Parabacteroides chongii: one gene and its partner. The main gene of each other region encodes a partner of the protein of the gene in region 2 in a complex. Links are inferred from orthologs where the notes say so. Each region holds a gene or a part of one and is shown on either strand. Other genes may lie near its edges. The genes, in order: tsaD and tsaB.

Region 1 (12,447 bases), 450 kb from region 2 along the record:
ATCTGGGATTTTCAGGCAACGGGCAACTCGAAAAAGCAGTCCTAAACTACATCGTTGAGCAGGATGCCCGCCTCTACATCCTGGATTGCCTGCCCAACCTCACACAAAAAACCAATGAAGAAGTAACCGCCCTGGTAATTGCCGCCGTCAAACAAATCCGAGAAAAACGAAACGCTCCCATCCTCCTGGTAGAACATGCCGGATACAGCAACGCTCCCAGCAATCGAGGACAATACGAATTATATACCCGCCTGAACGCCGCTTCGCGCAAAGGATACGAAGCCTTGTTGCAAGCAGGTGTCAAAGACCTGTATTACCTGACACATGAAGAGCTGAACTTTCCGCCCGATGCCTGGGTAGACTATGTACACCCTTCCGACCTCGGAGCCACCTACCAGGCCACAGCCGTTGAAAAGAAAGTACGCGACATCCTCCGGCTGCCGGTAGGCGACCGCCCGACGACTCAGCCTGTTACCCAACGTCGCGAACCGAACAATTACGAATGGCAGACCCGCCACCGCGACATCCTGAAGCATATCGAGCAAAACCCACCCAAAGCCGTCATCCTCGGCAACTCGATCACTCATTTCTGGGGAGGAGAACCGGCAGGACCGAGAAGCAACGGTGCGAAAAGCTGGAAGAAGATCATGGAACCGGCCGGATTCCAGAATCTGGGATACGGTTACGACCGTATAGAGAACGTACTTTGGCGTATCTACCACGGTGAGCTGGATGGATATGAAGCGGATAAGGTTGTCCTGATGATCGGAACGAACAATATGGGAATCAGCCCGGACAAAGATATTGTAGAAGGTCTGCGTTTCCTCATCACAGCTATCCGTAACCGCCAACCGAAAGCGACGGTTAAAGTGATCGGTATCCTTCCCCGCCGGGAACACGAGGATTGGGTGAAAAACATCAACCTGCAAATCCGCACAATGGCAAACGAGGAAAACTGCCTGTTCAGCGATGCCGGAACAACCTTGCTCCTGCCCACCGGCAAGATCGACGAATCGCTTTTCAACGACGGCCTGCATCCGAACGAAAAAGGGTATCAGTTAATAGCTAAAACAATAGCCGAGGATTAAAGCAACAGATATAAAGACAGCAAGTTATGACACAGCAAAATGCAATCAAAATCTTTGAAGAAAAAAAAGTACGCACCGTATGGGATAGCGAAACGGAAGAATGGTATTTTTCCATAGTGGATGTAATTGCCGTATTGACGGATAGTGATAACCCACGTCGTTATTGGAGCGACTTGAAACGTAAGTTATCAAAAGAAGGAAGTCAGTTGTACGCTAAAATCGTACAACTGAAAATGCCCTCTGGTGATGGCAAATACTACAAAACCGACGTAGCCACCACCGAGCAACTTTTCCGCCTGATCCAGTCTGTCCCTTCGCCTAAGGCAGAGCCTTTTAAACTCTGGATGGCTCAGGTAGCAAAAGAGCGCCTTGACCAGATGCAAGACCCGGAATTATCCATCGAACAGGCTATGACCGATTACAAACGTTTGGGCTATTCCGACAATTGGATCAACCAACGTCTTAAAAGTATCGAGATACGTAAAGACCTGACTGATGAATGGAAACGTCACGGCCTGGAAGAAGGCGTACAGTTCGCTACTCTTACAGATATTATTTATAAGACATGGGCGGGAAAAACGGCAAAAGAATACAAACAATTCAAGAACCTAAAGAAAGAGAACCTGCGTGATAACATGACTAACAAAGAATTAGTTCTAAACATGCTTGCAGAGCTTTCAACGAAAGAGATCTCGGAAGCCATAGGTCCAGACTCTTTCGATGAGCACTCTGAAGTAGCCCGACAAGGAGCTACAGTAGCACGCAACGCCAGGTTGGAGCTGGAGGAAAAGACAGGACAGCCAGTTGTCACCCCTCTTAATGCCAAAAATATTCAGTCTTTGCAACAAGACAAAAAAGAGAATGAAAAGACTGAAGAAGAGTAGGCTGCCAGTATGTCAACCTTATCTCTTTAACGACCTGCGCACCAGCCAGTAAGAGACTGACAACGTGCAAATCTCAGCGATCGGTATATCATACCAGATGGCGTCAATACCGAATACAGCGGGGAGGACAAGTATGCCGATTCCTACGAATATGAGTCCTCTCAAAGCTGATATAATGATCGAAATCTTCGCATTCCCGATAGCCGTAAAATAGCTGGATGCCAGGATATTCAGACCACACAACAAAAAGGCAAAACAATAGATCGAGACACCTCGCGACGCAATAGCAAAGGCCTCGTTGCTGTGATCGTTGAAAAACAATCCGATAATCTGTTCGCCGAACAATAACAATACCAGGAACAAACCGATCCCGATCGCGGAATTAACCCGCACGGCAAGTCCCAGGATCGACTTGATACGTTCCTGCTTCTTCGCCCCGTAGTTATATCCTATAATAGGTATGATACCATCCGATATCCCCAGGAATATGGTGGTTCCGATAAACAGGATATAATTGATTGCCGTAAACGCCGCCACCCCACTTTCACCCAGATACTTCATCATCGTGATATTGAAGAGGAAAACGGTAATTGCTACCGACAGTTCAGACATACCCTCCGAGGACCCGTTATAGAAAGCATTCCATACCAGCCACCAATTGTAGCGTCCACGTTGGACGGCAACGACTTCGTGACGCGAAAACAACCGGGGCACATTCAGGCAAGCACCGATCGTAAAGGCAATACCGGTCGCCAGTCCGGCTCCCATCATGCCCCAACCCAATACGGCAACGAACACGAGGTCGAGAATAATATTCAGGATCACGGTCGTCCCCATGACCGAAGTCGCATACAAGGGATGCCCCATCGCCTTAATGATATAGTCGCCGAAGAACATCGTACACAAAAACGGGAAGAAAGGGACCAATGCCCGGATATATCCTACGGCATCCCCCTGCAACACTGCATTCGCCCCCAGGAAAGAAGCGATCTCTCCCGCAAATAAATAAATCAACAGGCTCACCGCCAAAGACATGGCAATCAGGAACAGGAATACCGAACGCAACGCGTTGTCCGCTTCCTGCTTATCACCTTTTCCCAGACTGATACTGACAATCGTCTGTCCCCCGATGCCCATCACGATGGCAAACGCCGAGATCAAACTATAACACGGTAAGATCAGATTCACACTAGCCAGCGCATTAGCGCCCACAAACCGTCCGAGCACAATCCCGTCGATCACGGACTGGATACCCAGAAATAATAGTCCCGCCACGCCGGGAAGTGCATACTTTGTAAATAACCGGGGAATCTCACCTGTCAACAATAACCTCTCTCTTTCCTGGCGGAAGAGAGCTTTTTCCTTACTCATAAAACAACTTGCTTTTGGTTCCGGCTACAAAGGTAAGGAGGTCTTTTCAGAGAAAAATTACCATAAGATAATTTCGGTTTGCTCTTTTTATTTAGAAGAGGAACGGATACGGCTCAACGATTGCGGCGTGATCTGCAGGTAGGAAGCGATATGTTTCAACGGCACTCGCTGGAACAGATCCGGGCGCGAGTGCATCAGACTCTCGTATTGTTCGCGGGCATCACTCCAACTGTCGTTGATAAAATAGTTCTCATATTCCCGCAGGTAATAGTCGAGCAGCTTCAATCCCCAGATAGCGATATCGTGCGACTGTTCGAAAAGTTTGTCCAGTTTCGTGGCAGGGATGCGGAACAGGACGGTATCCTCCACCATCTCCACGTTATAGACCGAGATGTCGCGGTAAACGAAATTGATCATTTCGCTGTCGCTGGCAAACCATAAGGTGATATCTTTCGTATCCAGTTCGACATATGCCCGGACCAATCCCTCTTTGACGAACCTGACAAACGGGTCGCGGTCGCCTTCCCTCGTCGAAAGTTCTCCTTTCGAGAAAGCCACCTCCTCCATCTCGTCGACCAGCAACCGGATCGCTTCGTCGGACATGGGATAAACCGCCCGCTGTTGTTCTATGAATTTATCCATACTGTTTTTGTAACAAGTCCAATAACAGGGTCAACGCAGCATCCGCCGCCGCCTGTATATTTTCCGCCCTGACCGTTCCGAAATGAAAACAATGTGAGACGATTTCACCTTTCAGGGCTGCGGCGATCCAAACCGTGCCGACCGGTTTTTCCGGGGTTCCTCCGCCGGGTCCTGCAACACCGGAAGTCGCTACAGCACAGTCGCATCCGAGGGTACGGATCGCTCCCTGCGCCATCTGTTCCACCACTTCGCGGCTGACGGCCCCATGCTGGCGAAGACTTTCTTCCGAAACACCCAATACATGCTGTTTCACTTCGTTGCTGTAAGAGACAACTCCCCCGACAAAATAATCGGAGCTACCTGCCACCAGCGTGATCATATTGGCTATCCGGCCACCCGTGCAGCTTTCCGCCGTCCCCATCGACAACTTCTTCGTTCGAAGAAGTTTGCCTAATTGTTCGCTTATTGAATTCATATTGTTTTTATCTAATTGAATGTTACTTTTCTCTTGAAAGAAAAGTAACCAAAAGTTGCCGTCCAGACGGCCAAAGCCCTATCGTTCGGCATATCCAAGCGAGCTTGGATATGCACTCACTTAACCGGGCTTTTCAAGGCTGCACCTGCCTCGCTACTCCGCATCCTACGTTTGCTGTCGATAGGTAAGGGTCGTTCACGAACGACCCCTACGGTAGATGCTCCGGGCGCTCTCTCCGGCTGCTGCGCTTTACGCTCACCAGCTGAAGCCTGACATAGGAAGCAAAGCTTCCTCTTAGAATTGCCGATACCGCCTGTTTTAAAGGTGTCGGTATCGGCAATCCTCAAAGAGCGCAAAGCGCTCTCTGAAAGGCCTCAGCGGGTGAGCGTAAGCGAAGGGGGAAGACGAAGCGGCCCGGAAAAATCCGCTGTCTGAGCGCAGCGAGTTTCGGATTTTTCAAGCGTAGTCTTCACCCGTAGCAGCGAAGCCGGTGCAGCCTTGATCTTTTGATTACTTTTGGATCAAGCCAAAAGTAATTTAAATAACCACCCGTGAGAACGGAACAGCGTCCATCGGACAAAAATCCTTATCGAGGAATTTATAATAACCAGTGATGGCAACCATCGCCGCGTTGTCTGTAGTAAACGCGAACTTCGGGATATGCACTTTCCAACCATACCGCTTCGCATGGTCGAGGAAGGCATCACGCAAACCGGAGTTTGCCGAAACACCGCCGGCCACCGCCACCTCTTTTATATTCAGGTCTTTCGCTGCCTTGCGCAACTTACCCATCAGGATATCGATCACTGTCGACTGAAGAGAGGCACAAAGGTCACGTTTATTCTTTTCGATGAAGTCCGGATCTTCCTGTAGCTTATCCCTCAAGGTGTAGAGGAAAGAAGTCTTCAGCCCGCTGAAGCTATAATCGTATCCCGGAATATGCGGTTTGCTGAAAGTAAAGGCTTTCGGATTTCCTTCGTTGGCCAAGCGGTTCACCACCGGACCACCCGGATAACCCAGCCCCATCACCTTCGCACATTTATCGAAGGCTTCGCCCGCTGCGTCGTCTATCGTCTGCCCTATCACCTCCATGTCGTTATAAGTATTTACTTTGATGATCTGCGAGTTACCGCCCGACACCAGCAAACACAGGAACGGGAACGAGGGAGCATGATCGTCTTCCGGCGTTTCCTTGATAAAGTGAGCCAGTACATGCGCCTGCAAATGGTTGATCTCGATCATCGGGATGTCCAAAGAAGCCGCAAACCCTTTGGCAAAGGAGGTTCCGACCAGCAGAGATCCCATCAACCCCGGCCCGCGCGTGAACGCAACGGCGCTCAGTTCCGACTTATCGATACCTGCACGCTTGATAGCCTCTGCCACCACCGGGATGATATTCTGCTGGTGTGCGCGTGAAGCCAGCTCGGGAACCACGCCACCATATGCTTCGTGAACCGCCTGACTGGCTATCACATTCGACAGCATCACGCCGTCGCGTATTACGGAAGAGGAAGTATCATCACAGGATGATTCTATCCCCAATATTGTTACACTCATACTCTTCTCTCGTTTTTTTGTGCAAATTTAATGAATTCTATCGCGATATTGTTGTAGATTTGCGTTTAAAATATAGTAAAGATATCAGAGGACTCAAATACATAATCATTACCCTACTTGTTTTGTTCTGGATATTCTATGCGATGCCCTTTATCTTGTTGAAGATACCCTACATCCAACATCAGGTTTCCGACATTGCATCGACCGAATTATCCGGCCATCTCGGTGTGCCCGTAAAGATAGGAAATGTGAATATCGAATGGTTCAACCGTTTGGTCCTTGACAACTTATACCTCGAAGATCAGGAAGGTCAGACATTATTCGAAGCCAATCATGTAGCGGCGGGCTTTGAAGTTCTTCCGTTGTTTAAAGGAAAATTCGTTTTCACTACCGTGCGGCTATTCGGTTTTTCCGTCAATCTCAAAAAAAAGACACCCGAAAGTCCGCTCAATCTCCAGTTCGTGCTGGATGCTTTTGCCAGCAGGGACACGATCAAGAAGAATCCGAATATCGACCTGCGTTTCAACTCGATCCTGATCCGCCGGGGAAACTTCCGGTACGACGTGCAAAGCGAGGCCGAAACGCCAGGAAAATTCAACGCCAGACATGTGGCTATCAAAAACCTGAGTGCGAAGATTTCCATGAAGGCCTTCAACAAGGACAGCCTGAACGCCAACATCAAAAAGATGAGCTTCGACGAGGCTTCCGGCCTTACGCTGAATAAACTGTCGATGAACGTTATCAGCAACCGCGACAGTGCTTTCATCAACAATTTCGAAATAAAACTACCGGAAACGGATTTGAAAATCAGCCGGGCAAAGATCGACATGCAGGAAGTAAAGAACGCTTCCGAGCTGCTAAACCATGCCCCGTTGGAATTGAATATTTCCCCGTCGCAAATCTGTCTGAAAGACCTCTCTCCTTTCGTCCCGGCTTTCAGCAACTTCACTGAGACCATCGAATTATCGGCAGAAGCGTCCGGCTCCGTCAACAATATCAACCTGCAACGGCTGACAATCCGTTACAGCGACAAGATGCTGTTTATCGGAAAAATGGACCTGAAAGGGATCAGCCATCCAGAAGATGCCTATATCTTCGGACAGGTAAACAAGATGTATATCACGACCGACGGACTGGCGGGCCTGGTAAACAATTTCAACAAGAAGCCGGTCGTGCTGCCCGATCCTATCGTCAGGTTGGGTACGATCAATTTTACCGGAGAGATATCCGGCTTCTTCGATAACCTGGTGGCGTTCGGAAAGTTCTCTTCGGCGATCGGTTCGGTGCAGACCGACATGATATTCGGTACAGACAAAGAAAACAATGTTGCGGCATACCTGAAAGGACATATTTCTACCTCCGGCCTGCATCTGAACGAACTGTTCAACGATGGCAACCCTTACGGGAACACCCGCCTGAGCATCTCGCTGGATGCCAAACGCTACAACAACAGCAGTTTCTTCGGAAATATTAAAGCGAACATCAACGAGTTCGAGTTCAAAAAATACAAGTACGAGGATATCCAGCTGTCCGGAAATTTCAAAAAGAACAGCTTCGACGGCATGGTACAGGTGAACGACCCGAACGGGAAGTTGCATGCCCAGGGTATGTTCCGCCACGAGGGGAAGAACTCTATGTTCAACTTCACCGCCAATTTGGAACATTTTCGTCCCGACAGCCTCAACCTGATCGACAAATATGAATCGCCGGATATCTCGCTATCCCTGAATGCCGATTTTACGGGGAATAATATCGATAACCTGGAAGGTAATATCACGATAGACAGCCTTTCGTTCCTGACGGCTCCAAGCAGCTTCTTCCTGAAAAAATTCCAGGTAACGGCATCCGGACATTCACTGGACCGCCATCTGACTATCTCGTCCGATATCCTGAACGGAGAGGTTACCGGTGCATACTCCTTTACCACGATCGTACCGAGTTTTATGAACACTTTCAAAGGATATATCCCAGCACTGATCAATGCGACGCAGAAGAAAAAAGAAGTAGAAGAGAACAATTTCTCGCTGTTGCTGACAGTAGAGAATACGGAAAAGATATCCGAAACACTCAAACTGCCGGTGACGATGGTCAACCAGGCACGCATCACCGGACACTACAATAACTTGTATAATAAATTCCGCATCGAGGCTTTCCTCCCTAAATTCAAACTGGGAAACTCCCTGTTCGAATCCGGTTACCTGACTTGCGACAACCCGCAGGATAATATCAACCTGCAACTGAGGGCAACCAACTACAACCTGAAAGGACTTCGTAACTACCTCGACCTGAAAGCGGATGCCCGCGACAACCGGATCAATACGCTGATCGGCTGGGCGAACAATAAGGAAAAGGTGTTCCGTGCCGAGCTGTCGGCGTCTGCCCTCTTCACTGAAAAAGAACAGGAAAAGAGGCCTTCTACCCTGCGAACCGATATTTCCGTCAAGGAGAGCCAACTGGTGCTGAACGATTCTTTGTGGACCATCCATCCCTCGAATATTGTAATTTCCGACGGGCAGATAGGTATCCGTAAATTCCGGGTAGGCAATGAGAAACAATCGTTGCTGCTGGACGGAAACATCTCCAAAAATCCATCGGATACGCTTTTGATGGACCTGAAACAGGTCGAACTCAAATACATTTTCGATATACTGAATATCCCGGTATTGCAATTTGCCGGGAAAGCGACAGGTACATTTAATATAAGCGACCTGTACGGCAGTCGTATGCTGAACACCGATCTGGAGATAAAAGACTTCTCATTCAACCAGACACCGCTGGGCAGGCTGAACCTTTTCAGCGAATGGGACGATGAGCAAAAGGGTATCCTGATGCTCGGCAGTATCTATAAGAACGATACGACATGGACCGACGTAAGCGGTTACATCTTCCCGGTAGGACAGAATGCCGGGTTGTCCTTATTCTTCGGAGCCAACGATATCAATCTGGGATTTCTCCACCCCTTTGTGGAAAAGGTGGCTAAGAATATGAAAGGACGGGGTTTCGGAAACGTCCACCTGCACGGTCCGTTCAAGTCGCTGACTGTCGAGGGAGATGCGTATGTGCTGGACGGCGGGCTGGGCATCGAATATACGAATACGTATTATACCTTCTCCGACTCCATCCATCTGGATGCCGGTTCCATCAATATGCGGAACCTGACCGTCCATGACGAGTTCGGTAATCCGGGTATCGTCAACATGAGTGTCTATCACAATCATTTCAAAGATGTCAGTTTCGACGTGAATGTCAAGACAAACAATATGTTGGTGTTTAATGCGACCCGCAAGCAAAATCCGTTGATTTACGGAACAGTCTTCGGTAGCGGATCGGCGTCGATCAAAGGAAATGACAAGCTGATCAACTTCGACATCAATATGCGAAACGATCCCAAAACGGCCATCACACTCGACTTCATAAACAATACAACGGCTGCCGAATATGATTTTATCACATTCGTCGATAAGAAACAGTTAAAGGAATCGATTGCCAACGGGACAATCTCGCCCGATTCCCTGAAAATGGCTGCCACCAACGAAGAAGAAGGTGCTGAAATGCGTATGAACTTCCTGCTCGATATTACACCTGATGCCAATATCGAGCTGATCATGGATCCAATTGCCGGAGATAAGATCACCGGTAATTGCAGCGGAAGCATGCAGATAGAATATGGGACAAAGACTGATTTACGCATGTATGGAAACATGGGCATCATCAAGGGTAACTATAATTTCAGCTTGCAACAGATCATCCATAAGGACTTTAAGATACGTGAAGGCAGCTCCATCGACTTCCGGGGCGACCCGTTCAATGCCACGATGCAAATAAATGCCATTTATAATGTAACTGCCAACCTGCGCGACCTGGATGAAAACCTGGCACTGGAAAGTCCGCGAACCAACATACCCGTCAACTGCGTACTTAACCTCGACGGCATGTTACGCAGCCCAGCTATCTCGTTCGACCTGGAACTTCCCGGTTCAAACGAAGAAATAGAACGTCAGATGAAAGCGTTGGTCGATACGGAAGACATGATGACGCGCCAAATTATCTACCTCCTGGTGCTGAACAAATTCTACACCCCTGAATACAGCCAGAACGCCTACCGTTCGAGCGAATTTAGCGCCGTGGCTTCTTCCGCCATCTCCTCCCAACTGTCGAGCATACTCAACAGCTTGACGGACAAGGTACAGATCGGTACGAACATCCGCACCAGCGATGACGGCATACAAGATACGGAAGTGGAAATGTTGCTATCCAGCCAATTACTAGACAATCGCCTGTTATTCAACGGTAGTTTCGGATACAGAAATAATATGAACCAGGGGAAGAACGACTTCGTCGGTGAATTTGACCTGGAGTATAAGCTGACCCCAAGCGGAGAAATCCGTCTGAAAGCTTACAACCATGCCAATGATATGTATAAGTATCTGAACCGGGCCTTAACGACCCAGGGGGTAGGTGTCATGTTCAGGAAAGACTTCAGTAACATTTCCGAGTTCTTCCGCCGACGGAAAAGACTGCTGCCGATCGTGCCGCTTGCTCCGGCTGATACTATCTCGCCGGCAAAGACGGATACTACGGCTGTAACAACTCCTTTACCGCCTGCTGATAAGTAGATAACTGGTTGCTTTTAAGTATTTTCTTCCGCAAACGTTTTTCTGCGTCCGGCAAGAGGTAATCCCAAAGAGTTTTCATTTTGGCAAGCACCTGGTGCTCTCCGCCTTCAAGTATGGCGCTGTATTTCTCAAATAAAAGTGTATGGAAACGGAACAGTCCGGCTTTCTTTTCCGTGTCCGGCAGCTCCTTTCCTGCCATATATTCCTTCGCCAGCCAGGGGGAAGACAATAAGCCGCGTCCCAACATCACCCCGCTCAACCGGGGATACAAGCGAATGATCCGGTCGATATCGGCCGGACAGTTCAGATCGCCGTTATAGAAAAGCGGGTGTGCACATGCTTCGTAGAAACGGGTAAAGCTGTCCATATCCACATGCCCTTTGTACTGTTGCCGCCCTATCCGGGGATGCAAAGTCACATGTGTAAGCGGCAACGAATCGATAAAGGGAAGCAAAGCAAAGACTTCGTCCGGTGAATCCCATCCTAACCGGAGCTTGACAGAGAAATTCATTTCCGGAAATTCACGGGCTGTCTGCAACAGGGCGGCAGCATCTCCCGTATGAGGCAGGATACCTGCTCCGCGGTGAAGACGCGCCTGCATCGGGAAAGGGCACCCCATATTGATATCTGCCTGCCGGTATCCTTGTCCGAGAAATAAAGTTACCAGACGCCGGAATTCGTTAGGCGTGGCCGCTATCAACTGGGGAACGACCGGAGTAGCTACATTCCTGCCGGGCGTTATATCCCGAAGATCCTTGTTCCGGAAACCGTCTTTCTCCACCCGCACAAAAGGGGTATAGTAGGCTTCGACTCCTCCGAATACCTGTGCATGCACTTCCCGGTACACGGCATCCGTATAGCCTTGCAAAGGGGCAAAATGTATCTTGTACTCCATCAGGGGAACAGTTCTGAAAATAATGAATGAAGCTGTGTTTTAGCTTGTTTGAAATCCTGCTTTTCCCCTAATTCTTTCTCCAGCGAGGTCACACCTTTATCCGTAAACCCACAAGGGTTAATCAGGGAAAAATAACTCAGGTCAGTATTGATATTCAGGGCAAAACCATGCATAGCAACGAACCGGCTGCTCTTTACTCCGATCGCACAGATCTTGCGGGCACGTCCTTTTACATCCGGATCGATCCATACGCCGGTAGCACCGTCGAGACGTTCTCCGCGTATCCCGTAAAGGGCGAGGAAACGAATAATGACCTCTTCCAGCCGATGGATATACAGTTTGAGTCCCAACTGCCAATATTCCAGGTCGAAGACCGGGTAACCGGTTATCTGCCCGGGGCCGTGATAGGTAATATCCCCTCCCCGGTTGATATGGTAGAAAGAGACGCCACGCTGCTGCAACAGTTGTTCCGGTATCAGGAGATTGGCATCTTTCCCGCTCTTTCCGATCGTCAGCACGGGTTGATGTTCGCAGAAGAACAACTTATTTTCTTCGCTGCCTCCCTCCTTCTTTGCCTGAAGCAAGGTTTCAAAAGCATCTGTCTGAACCTTTAGCGCATCTGCATAATCAATGCGTCCGAGGTCGTGAAAAGTGAAGCTCTCCATTTCTTTCTCTTTTTTATTTTTCCGTTCGTATTATCGATCTCACCGGCTCCGTAACCCATCTGTATCTTCAACAACTTACCCATCAGGGAAAGGATTTGTCCCTGTCGTTTCAACATATAGGGAGAAGGTTTACCGGAATTAAATTTCCTGGGATTCGGCAAAGATGCAGCGATCAACGCAGCCTCCTCGCGATTTAACCGAGAAGCCTGCTTCTTAAAATGGGCCTTGGCTACCGCTTCTGCTCCATAAATACC
Region 2 (12,569 bases):
GAAACCAGAGTTCATCCAGTCCGGCAAATTCACACAGCCAGTTGGCTAATGCCAGATGGCCGATGTGAACCGGATTGAACGAACCGGAAAAGATTCCGGTTTTTAGTTTCTTTATTGTCGTTTCCACTTTATGAAATTAAATACCTGTGCTCCGAATACCAATCCAGTGGCTAAGGCTATAATATATTCTTTATAAATAAGGGCGGCAATACAAGTACCCAGCGCAGCAAGAGCAGTCAGGGCAAATATGTATCCCCATTTACGTGGTAGCTTACCGTTGGTACTCATGGCTTCGTCAGAAAGTTTTTGATTACTTCAAAGGCTTCTTTCTGTGCCGTTTCCAGATCATCGTTCACAATGCAAACATCGAAGTGGGGAATGAATCCCAGCTCAAACTCCGCTTTGGCAATACGGCTGTCGATTACTTCCGGTGTATCTGTTCCACGACCTACCAGGCGTTCACGCAGGTGATCGATACTGGGAGGCTGAATGAAAACCGACAAAGCACGATCGCCATAGAACTTCTTGATATTACAACCGCCTACTACATCGACGTCGAATATCACGTTATTACCTTCGTTCAGGATACGTTCCACTTCGCTTTTCAGTGTCCCGTAATATTTATCGGTGTAGACTTCCTCATATTCCAGGAATTCATCGGCAGCGATGCGTGCCCGAAATTCGTCGGGAGTCAGGAAATAGTATTCTACGCCGTCCTTTTCTGTTCCGCGAGGAGCACGGCTTGTCGCCGAGATAGAGAAATGCAGGTTCAGGTTCTGCTTCAGCAGATAGTTGATAATGGTTGATTTACCTGAGCCTGACGGGGCGGAGAATATAATTAGTTTACCAGCCATATTATAAAACGTTTAATACCTGTTCTTTGATCTGTTCCAGTTCGTCTTTCATCTGAACGACGATCTTTTGCATTTCTGCATGATTGCTTTTCGAACCGAGGGTGTTGATCTCGCGTCCCATTTCTTGGGCGATGAAACCAAGCTTTTTACCCTGTCCATGTCCATCTTTCATTGTGCTGATGAAATATTTCAGGTGGTTGTCGAGACGGTTCTTTTCTTCGTTTACATCCAGTTTCTCTATGTAATAGATCATTTCCTGTTCAAAACGATTCTTATCGTAATCCTGGTTTGCCACCTTCTCAAGGTTATCCATGATACGTGCTTTGATCTTTTCGATACGTTCGCCTTCGTATTCTTCCACTTCTGCAAGTAAGCGGGCGATGTTACCGATCTTTTCTTCAAACAGCTTCTGCAACATGGCGCCTTCCTGGATACGGAAATCACAAAGATGCTTGATGGCCTCTTTTACTGCTGTGAAAACAACTTCCCATTCGCTTTCGTCTACCTCTACGATTTCCGACTTGATAACATCCGGCATTTTCAGTAATGTCTGGAACCAGTCTGTAGGAAGTGCGATATTCAGTTTGTCTGCGATGTCTTTGATCTGGCTGTAATAACTTTCAAAAGCTGTGAGGTTAATCTGAGTAGGAGTATCTTTTCCTATATATTCAATGTAAATGCTGAAATCGACCTTACCCCGTTCGAGCGACTGAAGCAGCTGGCTACGGATTTGCATTTCTTTATCTTTGTAGATAGACGGAATGCGGGTTGATAAATCCAGTTGCTTGCTGTTGAGCGCTTTTATTTCTACGGTTACCTTTTTTGAAGGAAGTTCGGCTGTAACCTTACCGAATCCAGTCATTGATTGTATCATTGTTCTAAAAATTTGTGCAAAGATAAATTAATCAATTGACAATTGACAATTGACAATTGACAATTAATTGAAAAGGTGAATAAAATAGATGTTTTCGTCCGTTCTGTTCTGTTTATTTTATACTTTTGCATCCATTATCAAAAGATTGGCTTTTGACAAATATAATTGTCAATTGTCAATTATCAATTGTCAATTAATATGTCTTGCATTTTAAATATTGAAACATCGACCTCTGTCTGCTCCGTTGCTCTGTCAGCCGGCGGTGAGGTGCTTTTTGAGAAAAGTTCGTTTGAGGGCCCTTCACATGCAGCCTTGCTGGGCGTTTATGCGAAAGAAGCTATTGCGGTAGTGAAAGCGAAAGGGTTGAAGCTGGAGGCTGTAGCTGTCAGCAGCGGTCCCGGTTCATATACCGGATTGCGTATCGGCGTATCGGTAGCCAAAGGATTATGTTTCGGATACGGTATCCCGTTGATCAGCATTCATACACTGGAAATACTGGCTGTTGCTGCTTTGAAACAGCAACCTGCCGACAAAGATACTTTGTATTGTGCGATGCTGGATGCCCGTCGGATGGAAGTATATGCAGCTATTTACGATACAGATTTGAAAGAAGTTCGCGGAACTTCGGCTGATATAGTAGATGCCGATACCTATGCTTCTTATCTGGAAAAAGGCAAAGTTTGTTTCTTCGGCAATGGTGCTGCCAAATGCCGTGAAGCGATCGTTTCCCCGAATGCGATTTTCCTGGATGATATTCATCCGTTGGCGGTTAATATGATTCCCCTGGCAGAAAAAGCATTTGCAGCCGGTCAGTTTGAAGATGTAGCTTACTTCGAACCGTTCTACTTGAAAGAGTTCCAGGCTACGATCGCTAAGAATAAAGTGCTGGGGTAGGTTATACCTCTTCGCACTTTACCATATCCCACCCCCGGAACTGCAATAGCAGCCGGTGGAGGGTTGTCCCTTCCGTCAATTCTTGTACTTTTTTGTCTTCACTATATTGGTATAATTGACTACGTCCTTCTTCTGCCTGTGCTTCAAGCTCCTTGTCGGTTGCATTACGGGTTGCATATTTTAGTTCGAGGATGTAGCTGTGTTTTATATCGGGATAACGCTGTTTGTTTGGCAAAAGGAAAAAGTCGCAATATCCGTAATTCATTTCCAGTTCAGGCTCTACCAGATAATAGGAAGACAATGCCAGGTACGCTTTCAGAAAACCCTGTAAATTCCTTTCCCCTTCCATTGCATCACGTACGGACGAATTTTCATGATAAGCACGTGCAACAGCTTCAAAGAATGGTTTCCAAAGACCGTCGAAAGCAAGGTTGTCAATCAAATCTTGTAGGTAAGATAAATTGACAGGGAATGTTTGCTGGTAGTAATCGCGAAGGAAACCTAAATATTGTTCTCGAACGCAATTATTAGGAATACACATCTTCAGGCGGTCACCGCGTGTACCGCATATCGTGAGTAATCCGTAATAATAGAGTAGGCTTCTGAAATTGTCGTGCTCTGCTATTTTCTCTGCTGGAAACGAGGTATGCAAATCAACAATGATTTCGCCTTTTGCGGCAATCTCTTCGATTGTACTCATACGATTCCCTTCGTGTGCACTATCATGATCGATGCGAGCAAGCATTTTCAATTTGCTGTAATCCGTACGAATATTTTTGTCTACCATCTCATCCGGCGCACGATGTCTCTGTATTTGAAAATTCAGATAATAAAGCGTCATATCACAATTGAACACCCTGTCCTCATTCAAGCTTTTAGGTGCAAAACAATAGTTGTTATACCATGGCTTCATCTCTGTTATCATTGTTTCAATGTCGCCAGTTAACACATTATTCTGATGATAATAGTGGAACATTTCGCGAACTTCCGTTTCGTTAAATCCCATCATGGAGTTGAATGTCTCGTCTGTTGAAATATTCCAGTCGATATTATATCCGCTGGAAAGATCGTCCAGTGTAACGGGACTGACACCCATCATGAAGATACGATCGAACATTCCCTTGAATTGTTTAAAATATTCGCGGTAGAAACCACTGGCATGTGTAAGGTCACGGAACATTTTTTGCCCGTGTTCGCTTAGTATGACATTCGTGAAGTTATCGTATTCATCAATAATAAGGTACAACGGATGATTTTTCTCTTTTGCTTTTATTTCTATGTAGGAAAGTTTAGCCTTTGCGCTTTCCAGGCTTTCTACCGTTGTCTTGAAGTCGGCATCATAGAAAGGGGCATATTCGTGTGCAAACTGGTTAATGATAATACTGCAATACTCATTAAAACTTGACATCATATCGCTTCCCGGCAATGAACATCCTGCCTTCGAGAAGTCGAAATAAAGGACCTGATAGCGGTTACGCTGGTCGGTCGGATGTTTTCCGATCCATAGATCTCCGAAATATTTGTCGAAATTCTTCTGTTGCAAAATGTCATAGTAGGTACGCATCATACTTAAGAACAGGCTTTTCCCGAAACGCCTCGGACGAATGAGGAAAAGATAGCTGGGCATCTTTTCAATAAGCGGCAAATACTCCGTCTTATCCACGAAATAAAAATTATCGTTCCTCATCCGGTTGAAATCGGATATTCCGTATGGTATACCTTTTACTTGATTCATAATGGCAACTTTTTAATAATGAATACAAAGTTAATTTATTCCGGTAAATAAAGCAATGATCGGGAAGATTCCATTATCATATTCCTATCATCTTATCTAAAGTAATTTTTGAAAATAACTATCATACTATCATTATTTTGTTTAACATATTGTTTATTAGTATTTTATATTATGATGGTTGCCGTTTTAAACTATCATTCAACCATCATCAACCATCATTCATGATAAGTGCGTTGTAATACTGAAATCTATAAATAGACAGGTCGGAAATATATTGTCTAAAATGAAATAAACTATTGAAAAACATTGCTTATGTGCTATGTTTTTATTATATTTGTAAGGAGGAAAAGGTGTTGGCCTCCGGGTCTGAATACCCCTGAGACCCGGGTGTGAGCATCGTTCAGATCCGGGTGTAAAATGGGGTAAAATGCCCGTTTTGGTGAAGTTTTCTAGTATTATTATTAAAATAAAGTACCGACCTATGGCACATTTCTATGTAGTTCGCACAAAATCGGATAAGACAGGTCCGATAGAAAAGAAACTGTTTTATGGAGTACCCGTTACGACGGGGCGGGTCACTACCGAGGAGTTGGCGGAAGAGATCGCTGCTCGCTGCTCATTGACGCGCGGAGATGTGCTTGCCACAGTCTGCGAGATGAGTGATATTATTCTTGAACGTTTGAAAGAAGGCTATTCCGTCGAACTGAAGGATATGGGTGACCTGTATCTCTCGGCAGGGAGTGAAGGGTATGAGAAAGCGAAGGATTGTACGCCGCATCGGGTAAAAGCGAAACGCGTCTGTTTCAGGATGGGGGCACGATTACGTAAGGAAATGCAGTTTTTTAAATTTGAAAGATACCCGTTCGAATGAAAGTAAGCCAATATCGTTATAAGAAAGACCAGCTTATGTTGCAGATACGTAGCCTGGAACCTGTGATGGAGATGTTACGCTCAGATAAAATGGGGGTACAGGTGGCTAATGTCCGTACTAGTTTACGCTTTTCATTGCCGGGGCGTACGAACGAGTGGATACGGAAATTGCCTGTGATCGTGTGGGGAGCAACATTTCTGCGGAAAGACGGGAAGGTACAGATGAAAAACTATACCGGGTATATCCTTTTGGAAGTGAACGGTTTGTCCGGTCCGGAAGAAGCCGCATCGATACGTGAGGAGGCGGCTGCCATGCCTCAGACCTTGCTGGCTTTCATTGGATTGAGCGGCAAGTCCGTGAAGATTGTCGTGCCTTTTACGCTGCCCGATGGCAAGTTGCCGCGTAGCCGGGAGAAAGCCGTTCTCTTTCATGCGGCGGCCTATCAGTTGGCGGTCAGGCATTTTCAGCCTCAGTTGAGCAGCATGATCACATTGAAAGAACCGTCACCGGAGCGAGGGACACGTGTCAGCTATGATACCGGGCTGTATTATAATCCGGCGGCGATATCGATCCGAATGGAACAACCGATACGGATGCCGGAGGAAAGCGAACTCCGTATCGTGCAGGAGGTTCCGCTCGATCCGATCGAACGTCTGTTGCCGGGCGTGAAACGTAATACGCAGATTGCAACCCTGTTCAGTATCGTGCTTTTGGAAGCGGTCCGTAAATTTGCCGGAAAGGAGAGTGACGATCTGCATGCATTGTTTACGGAGATGGCACAAAATAGTTGCCGTCTGGGGATTCCCGAGGAAGAGGCGGTAGGGTGGACCTTACGGTATGAGGCTTTGAAGCCGCATGAATTACTGGTGCGGCAGGTATTCCGGGGAGTTTATCTGCTGAAGAAAGCGATCGGAGGTAAATTACCTTTGCCGGAATGTCTTTCGATGGTGATGCAACTGGATGAATTCATGGAAAGACGTTATTTCTTCCGGATGAACGAGATGAGTGGGGAGGTGGAATATCTCGACCGTTCGGTCATACAGTTCGCGTACAGGCCTTACACCCAGAAAGTGCGTAACAGTATTTGCCTGGAGGCTCAGAAAGAGGGGCTGAATGTGTGGGATAAAGATATCGACCGGTATGTATATTCAGATCAGATACCCTTGTTTCATCCTATCGATGCTTTTCTTGCGAATCTTCCGGTATGGGATGGCAAATCGCATATTCGTGAGATGGCTGCGCGGGTTCCTAACAATAACCCGTTATGGAGTGATTGCTTTTATCGTTGGTTCCTGAGCATGGTAGCTCATTGGATGCAGCTGGATAAAGAACACGGAAACAGTACGACGCCGTTGCTGGTTGGTGACCAGGGATGCGGAAAATCGACCTATTGCCTGAACTTGTTGCCTCCGTCGCTTCGTCCTTTTTATACCGACAGCATCGATTTCGGTAATAAGAAGGAGGCAGAACTGGCTTTGCATCGCTATGCCTTGATCAATATCGACGAGTTCGATTCGGTAAAGGCTTCGCATCAAAGTTTTCTGAAGCATGTTTTGCAAAAGGCCGTGGTCAATGCTCGCTTACCTTATCAGAGTACGACGCGCAGCCTGCGACGTTATGCAACCTTTATCGCTACCAGCAATAATTTCGATCTGCTGACCGATCCGACCGGAAGCCGTCGTTTTATCTGCGTGGAGGTGGAAGGTCTGATCGACTATCTCCAGCCGGTCGATTACGAGCAGCTGTATGCCGAAGCAAAAGAGATGTTGCGCCGTGGCGAACGGTATTGGTTTACGCATGAGGAGGAGGCGGCAATCGTTGAGAACAACTGGCGTTTCCAGCAAATTCCGGCGGAAGAGCAATTGTTCCTGCGTTATTTCTGTATTTCAGAGGATACGGAAGGGATAGAACCTTTGCTGGCATCGGAGATATTAGATATAATTGCAGAGAAACAGCCCGGTTTTGTTATTACGAAGAAGATGATACTCAACTTTGGTAAACTTTTGAAGCGAAACAATGTACCTAATAAACGGATGACGCGAGGGACTTGTTATTATGTAAAAGTGGTATGTGATTGATTATTAAATATTTGTGTAAGTTGTGTATGATAGTATGATAGATGCCATGATAGTTAAAATAAACAACTATCATGGCATTAATGTGTTTATAATCAGAGTGTTATTTCTCGGTTATGATAGTATGATACTTACTTTATTGTTTTGATTTATAGATACTTTGTGCAGTCAATATATAAACAAGCAAAAGTAATCCGTCTATGATTAGGAACGCTGTTCGATTGAAAGTAAAGAGTGCCTGGAAAGCATGGATTATGATACCTATCAGGAAGAATATTCCTGAAAAGGTCGTTAGCATAATAGCTCCATTGGTTCTCAATGAGCAACCGATGGTGAAACAACTTGTGATCGATAAGAATATGAACGTGCTGCAAAGAAGGACGATCCTTTGTGTCTCATCCTCACATAGTTCATAGAAACCATAGGATATTAAAGCGCTTATCACCAATGCTATAATGGATTTTACCAAGTCTATTTTCATACGAATGCAAACTTATAAAGTTGAATTTAAGACTAAAAGTTCATTCACCTCTTTGATCTCCTGTGCCGATGACCAAGCGGGTAACCCGGGATGCCACATCAGGGAATCTTGTGTCACTTTTTTATTCTTGATCAACTCGGAGAGCTCCCCGCTTGTCACAGGACCGACCTGACGGTTTTCGATAATGACGTGATATATATACTCCGGTTGTTGCTTCGGTGGCGTATAAGCTGGAGAGGGTGTTTGTTTCAATGTGTTCATCATTTGTTGTGAAAGTGACAATCCCATACCAAATTCAACCAGTTTGTCTATGGTATCTAAATTATGATTCATCGTTTATTCGTTTTATGTTTATACTTTTAGTTAAAGGACTCCCGGTGGTGGAGGGGGAGGTGTGTTCCCGTTGAGTTGAAGCAGGTTGTTCAGTTCGTTTATGTTTTCGAGTGACTCCCAGTTGCTCATACCTTGTTTCCAGACATATGTCTTGGTTGTTATCTGGCCTGAGTTGTATAATCCGATCAATTCTTCGGGATTGAAAGGCCCGCATTGTTGTCCGTTTACAATAACCATATATTGTACGACAGGTGGAGGAGGGGGAGTTTGCATGTTTTGATACATGTCCTGGTTCATTCCTTGTCCCATCATATTCATCATATTAGCCATCTGTCCGCCGACGGCACCTCCCATCATCATACCGGCCATCATGTTTGCCGGATTCATACCTGAACTGTCTCCGGTTCCCATATTCCCCATCTCTCCCAGACTGGCTGCGGCTGTTTTCAGTACGTCTGTTTGCTGATTTAAAGCGTGTGTCCGGATATAATTGCTTTCCGTCTGTAGTTTTTGTGCCCGTTGATGTTCTTCCCGGTTGATACGGAGTGTCTCTTCCATATTGTCGAGGTTGATATTTGTTTGCGTATCGATCATTTTTTCTTCCTGTTTACCGGCAACCTGCTGCAAACGTTTATATTCGTCGTTTTCACGATTTACCTGGATGGAACCTATGTCCGCCCTTTTCAGGTTGATCCCGAAATCGTCATAAAACAGGGGTTTCAGCTTCTCTTCGATAAGCGTATTGACTTCATCCAACTTCTGTTCAATTTGTAGGACCGGAATACCGTATTCTTTGGGTGCTTTGGCTATGGCACTTTTTACATATCGGTTGATTGCTGTTTTGACCTGTTCGTGGAAATCATCCAGATTGAATGCTGCCATCCTGTTGAGTTTGACGAACTGCCTGTAATCGGCGATATTGAAGATAAGTCTGCCTTTTACTTGAATAGGAGCACCGAAATTTTGGAAACGGTGATCGTACACCATAAAATCGGGGATATAAAAGGGTATTTGTATATTTCCAGCCAGATTTATGAAATATATCTCTGCCTGGAAGGGGGAACTTCCGCCGAAAGCGAGTCCGACGATGCTGGTCAGTATCGGAAAGTTGGCGGTTTTTATTGTTTCCTGAAAAGGACCTTCTATAAAATCCTGCATAGTCCCGTTGTTTTGCTTGTATACGAAGACTGCTACTTCACCATCTTTTACCTGCAAACTGCTACCATAACGTATGGCATTTTCTTTTTTGCTTTTTTCTCCTGTCGGGCTCCATTTCCAAATCAGGAATTCTTTCTCATCGCAACGGATAGTATCCATGATACCACCTTCTTTGTTATTTCGGAATAGTCCCATATCGATTATTTATAGATTAATTTTTTCAGTTTATTGAAGTCGGAAGGATAATGTAGAGAACTGCATGTCTCCAAAAAATCGATGGCTCCCTCTTTTCTGTTGTTTTTTAGTTGATCTTCGATGATGATTCGGGCACAGCTATAATCGCCCCTCTTTCCCATACAATGCAGCAAAAAGAAAGAAGAAGCCTTTTCCCATTGTTGTTTTTGGGATAAGTGATGGATAACCTGTGTTCTGATATTTTCTCCCTCGTCTATACTGTTCTTTTCTACATCCGGGTAGATGGCGATCGCTTTGTCATATTCTTCCTGTTCCAGATAAGTGATGATCGAACTTTCTTCAGGAGGCAGGTCGGCGGTTGCTATAAATTTTGATAGGGAGAAAATGACAGATCCGGTTACGATCAGGATACAGATGATACTGATGACACCAAGCGTATTATATTGGAAAGCCTGTTTCCGCCATTCTTTTTTAATAGTATCCATTTCCTGGTCCAACGTCAGTGATAACTCCTTCACCTGTTTGTTTTTACCGAAATGGGTATTGGCTTGCCGGCGGTATGTTTCGTAATCGGCTGTTATCAAGTTGAATTGACTGGAGGCTTCATTTTTCTTATTTCTGAACTTTTTTATAATGGAAAAGATAGATAAAAACAAGAATAATGAAACAGCGGACCAAGCCATTATACTCATACTCACAGCCGCCAGTACGAATAGCTGAATGGTAAGGATGATATAAAAGATAAACATATATTTTTTTATACCGGTGAATACAGTCGGTTTATCCTGTTGTTTGAGCTTATGCAGACAACTTTCCATTTTTTCGACCAGTTGTTCCAGCAGGTTGCCTGTATTATCTGTTTGGGTCGCTACGTAACCGCAAACCGGGCAGACTTTCGATAAAGCCGGCATCGGCTCTTTACATACGGGACAATGTTCCATATTAATTGAATTTAGAGATGAACCAGTTATTGATACTTTTCATTAGCGAAGGTTTGTTTGCTTCGTTGTTTGCTATTGCGATATCTCGGGATGCGTTGATTGCCATTTTTTGTAAAGCCACTTCGTCATCGTGGATACGGCGTGCCTCTTCTTGTTTGGCCTCGTAATGTTGCATCTGGCTCGTAATAGCAGCACGCTCAGATGCGTCGATGGATGATTTAATGCTGTTGATCAGGGATGTCGCTGTTTTATATCGGTCGCTTAACGGACTGATATCTGCCAGTAACTCAATGGCTGCCGGATATTCACGAATGGCAATATGTCCTTTAGCTTCTTTGAGTAATTGGTCGGCCTGGTGATTGGCATATTGTTTGTAAATAATTTTTGTTTTATTGGCGATGGCCGGATAACCTTCTACCGATTCCGGTACACCGGCAAGAAGGTTTAAAGCGTCTTCGTAGAAGCCCTGAGCAGCAAGTGTTTCAGCCTGTTTACTTAATGTTGGGATGCGCATTTTGTAATAATCTGTAATCCTGTTTTTAGTTTCTTCTATAAATGCCGATACTTTTTCAGAACGGGGATTGATACGATTTATCGCCTGTATCAGAGCTTTGTGCTCCTGCTGGTCAATACCTTTGCCTGGAAATACGATTTCACTGATAATAGTTTGATCGAAGACATCCACTACATAAAATGATATTTCCATGCTGATCGAGAACATAGGAGGGGCAGTGGGAGTCGCTTCTTTCGTGAGAATAGTGATGTTAGGAGTTAATACAAATCTTTCGGAATAAGAGGCCAGTCCATTCATTGTCAACATTTGCCTTGCTTTCAATTCCAATATCTTTTTTACTCCGTCAGCTACGGGAAGTTCGGTACTGACAAGCGGGGTAATGTCTATCATGTCTTTGGACGACAAGGTTTGCTGCGCCCATCCACTGAGGACAGATGCGAGTAATAACAGGATTGTTTGTATTATTTTCATGATTACAGGTTTTATTTTTCACCGATGATTAAAAGACTTTCTCCTAAACTTTTCAGAACGATTTTGCCTGGTATCCTATAAGGATCCTTTCGCAGATATTTGCGGAGAGAGTTTGTGAAATCTCTTGTATCCATAGCTCTTCCGTCTTCATCATATAAGGGGATACGGACTTGGCTGAAACGTATGTGTGTCTCTGTCGCATCATCAATGGAATAACGTCCTTTGACTGTGTTGTCGGTCATCCAGTTTTTTATAATATCGTATAGTTCATCATCTCCGAATTCAGATTCAAAATCGACTTCGGAGTTTTCGAACAGTTTGATTTCGACGATTACTTCCCGACCGTTTTCAGCCATGTCTTCGAAGTGTTTTTGTAGTCTGTCTGAGAAAACATTCATATTCGATTGGACTGCTTCTCTGAGCATACTGGCTATCTCGGCTGAAAACGAAGGATTACCGACACCGTTGGAACCGGCTATTTGTTTATTTGTAGCAGCGTCCATTCCTCGTAAATCATACGTGATCGAGGCTTCCGGACCGGACCAGTTGATCGTATAATCAATATCCAGAATGATATCAGGTTTCGCTCGTTTTCTTATTTGGTCGAAAGGACTTTCACTGATTGTCGATCCGGATTTACTTGTTATTAGTTCGTCCTCGGCTTTGCTTGTTTCCAATTTTTTCAGTGTGGCTTCCAAATCTTCCAATTCAAATCCACGGTCTTTCATTAAATTATTAATGGTAGAGATAACAATCCTTAAGTCTTTGTTTTTCACTGCTTCATTATAATTGGCGACTTCAGAAACGAGACCTTGGTCATCGTATTGAGTCATGCAATGATTTTGCCGACACCAACTATCGCTGGGGATAACCATCAATTTTGGTTTTCGCGCCTGGCCATATACTGCTAATGAACTGATCCAAAAAACGATAAATAATATGTGTATTTTTATATTCATGATTGTTTTTTATTTTAGTATACCATCTGCTTGTAAGCGTCTTTTTAGTTCGGAACGAAATACACGCACTACAATTCCGTATTTAAGCTGATTTTTATTTGCCTCCTGAATGCGTGTGGTTCTGCCGTTTTCTTCTCCGGAGACAAAGGTTTGATATGAACCTTTGTCCTGAAAGAAGGCATTGAAATAATCCTCGTATTTGTCTGCCGCATTA

Evidence for each region.
Region 1: the proteins of tsaB (region 2) and tsaD are in contact, whole or in part, in a solved structure (PDB 4WQ4), measured with the Escherichia coli proteins. The link is inferred for Parabacteroides chongii from one-to-one orthologs.

Annotation. Positions count from the first base shown.
Region 1 is NZ_CP120849.1:5,174,490-5,186,936, forward strand. The notes cover bases 4,008-6,866. They hold tsaD (tRNA (adenosine(37)-N6)-threonylcarbamoyltransferase complex transferase subunit TsaD), read right to left. Parts: upstream 6,018-6,866; coding sequence 4,998-6,017; downstream 4,008-4,997. Other genes in these bases: P3L47_RS19810 (CinA family protein), read right to left, coding at 4,008-4,460; P3L47_RS19815 (hypothetical protein), read right to left, coding at 4,577-4,816; P3L47_RS19825 (translocation/assembly module TamB domain-containing protein), read left to right, coding at 6,161-6,866. Outside these bases: P3L47_RS19790 (SGNH/GDSL hydrolase family protein), read left to right, coding at 1-1,088; P3L47_RS19795 (BRO-N domain-containing protein), read left to right, coding at 1,115-1,972; P3L47_RS19800 (MATE family efflux transporter), read right to left, coding at 1,991-3,343; P3L47_RS19805 (Crp/Fnr family transcriptional regulator), read right to left, coding at 3,431-3,985; more of P3L47_RS19810, read right to left, coding at 3,978-4,007; more of P3L47_RS19825, read left to right, coding at 6,867-10,633; P3L47_RS19830 (tRNA-dihydrouridine synthase family protein), read right to left, coding at 10,593-11,528; lipoyl(octanoyl) transferase LipB, read right to left, coding at 11,528-12,193; mtgA (monofunctional biosynthetic peptidoglycan transglycosylase), read right to left, coding at 12,139-12,447.
Region 2 is NZ_CP120849.1:5,618,464-5,631,032, reverse strand. The notes cover bases 794-3,774. They hold tsaB (tRNA (adenosine(37)-N6)-threonylcarbamoyltransferase complex dimerization subunit type 1 TsaB), read left to right. Parts: upstream 794-1,926; coding sequence 1,927-2,622; downstream 2,623-3,774. Other genes in these bases: P3L47_RS21670 (ATP-binding protein), read right to left, coding at 2,624-3,774; P3L47_RS21680 (YicC/YloC family endoribonuclease), read right to left, coding at 856-1,728; gmk (guanylate kinase), read right to left, coding at 794-854. In the rest of the region: nadD (nicotinate (nicotinamide) nucleotide adenylyltransferase), read right to left, coding at 1-127; P3L47_RS21690 (hypothetical protein), read right to left, coding at 112-288; more of gmk, read right to left, coding at 285-793; more of P3L47_RS21670, read right to left, coding at 3,775-4,357; P3L47_RS21665 (HU family DNA-binding protein), read left to right, coding at 4,839-5,228; P3L47_RS21660 (BT4734/BF3469 family protein), read left to right, coding at 5,225-7,306; P3L47_RS21655 (hypothetical protein), read left to right, coding at 7,504-7,719; P3L47_RS21650 (DUF4339 domain-containing protein), read right to left, coding at 7,797-8,117; P3L47_RS21645 (SPFH domain-containing protein), read right to left, coding at 8,148-9,470; P3L47_RS21640 (hypothetical protein), read right to left, coding at 9,476-10,411; P3L47_RS21635 (hypothetical protein), read right to left, coding at 10,413-11,396; P3L47_RS21630 (DUF6175 family protein), read right to left, coding at 11,408-12,355; P3L47_RS21625 (hypothetical protein), read right to left, coding at 12,365-12,569. UniProt on the Escherichia coli protein: Required for the formation of a threonylcarbamoyl group on adenosine at position 37 (t(6)A37) in tRNAs that read codons beginning with adenine.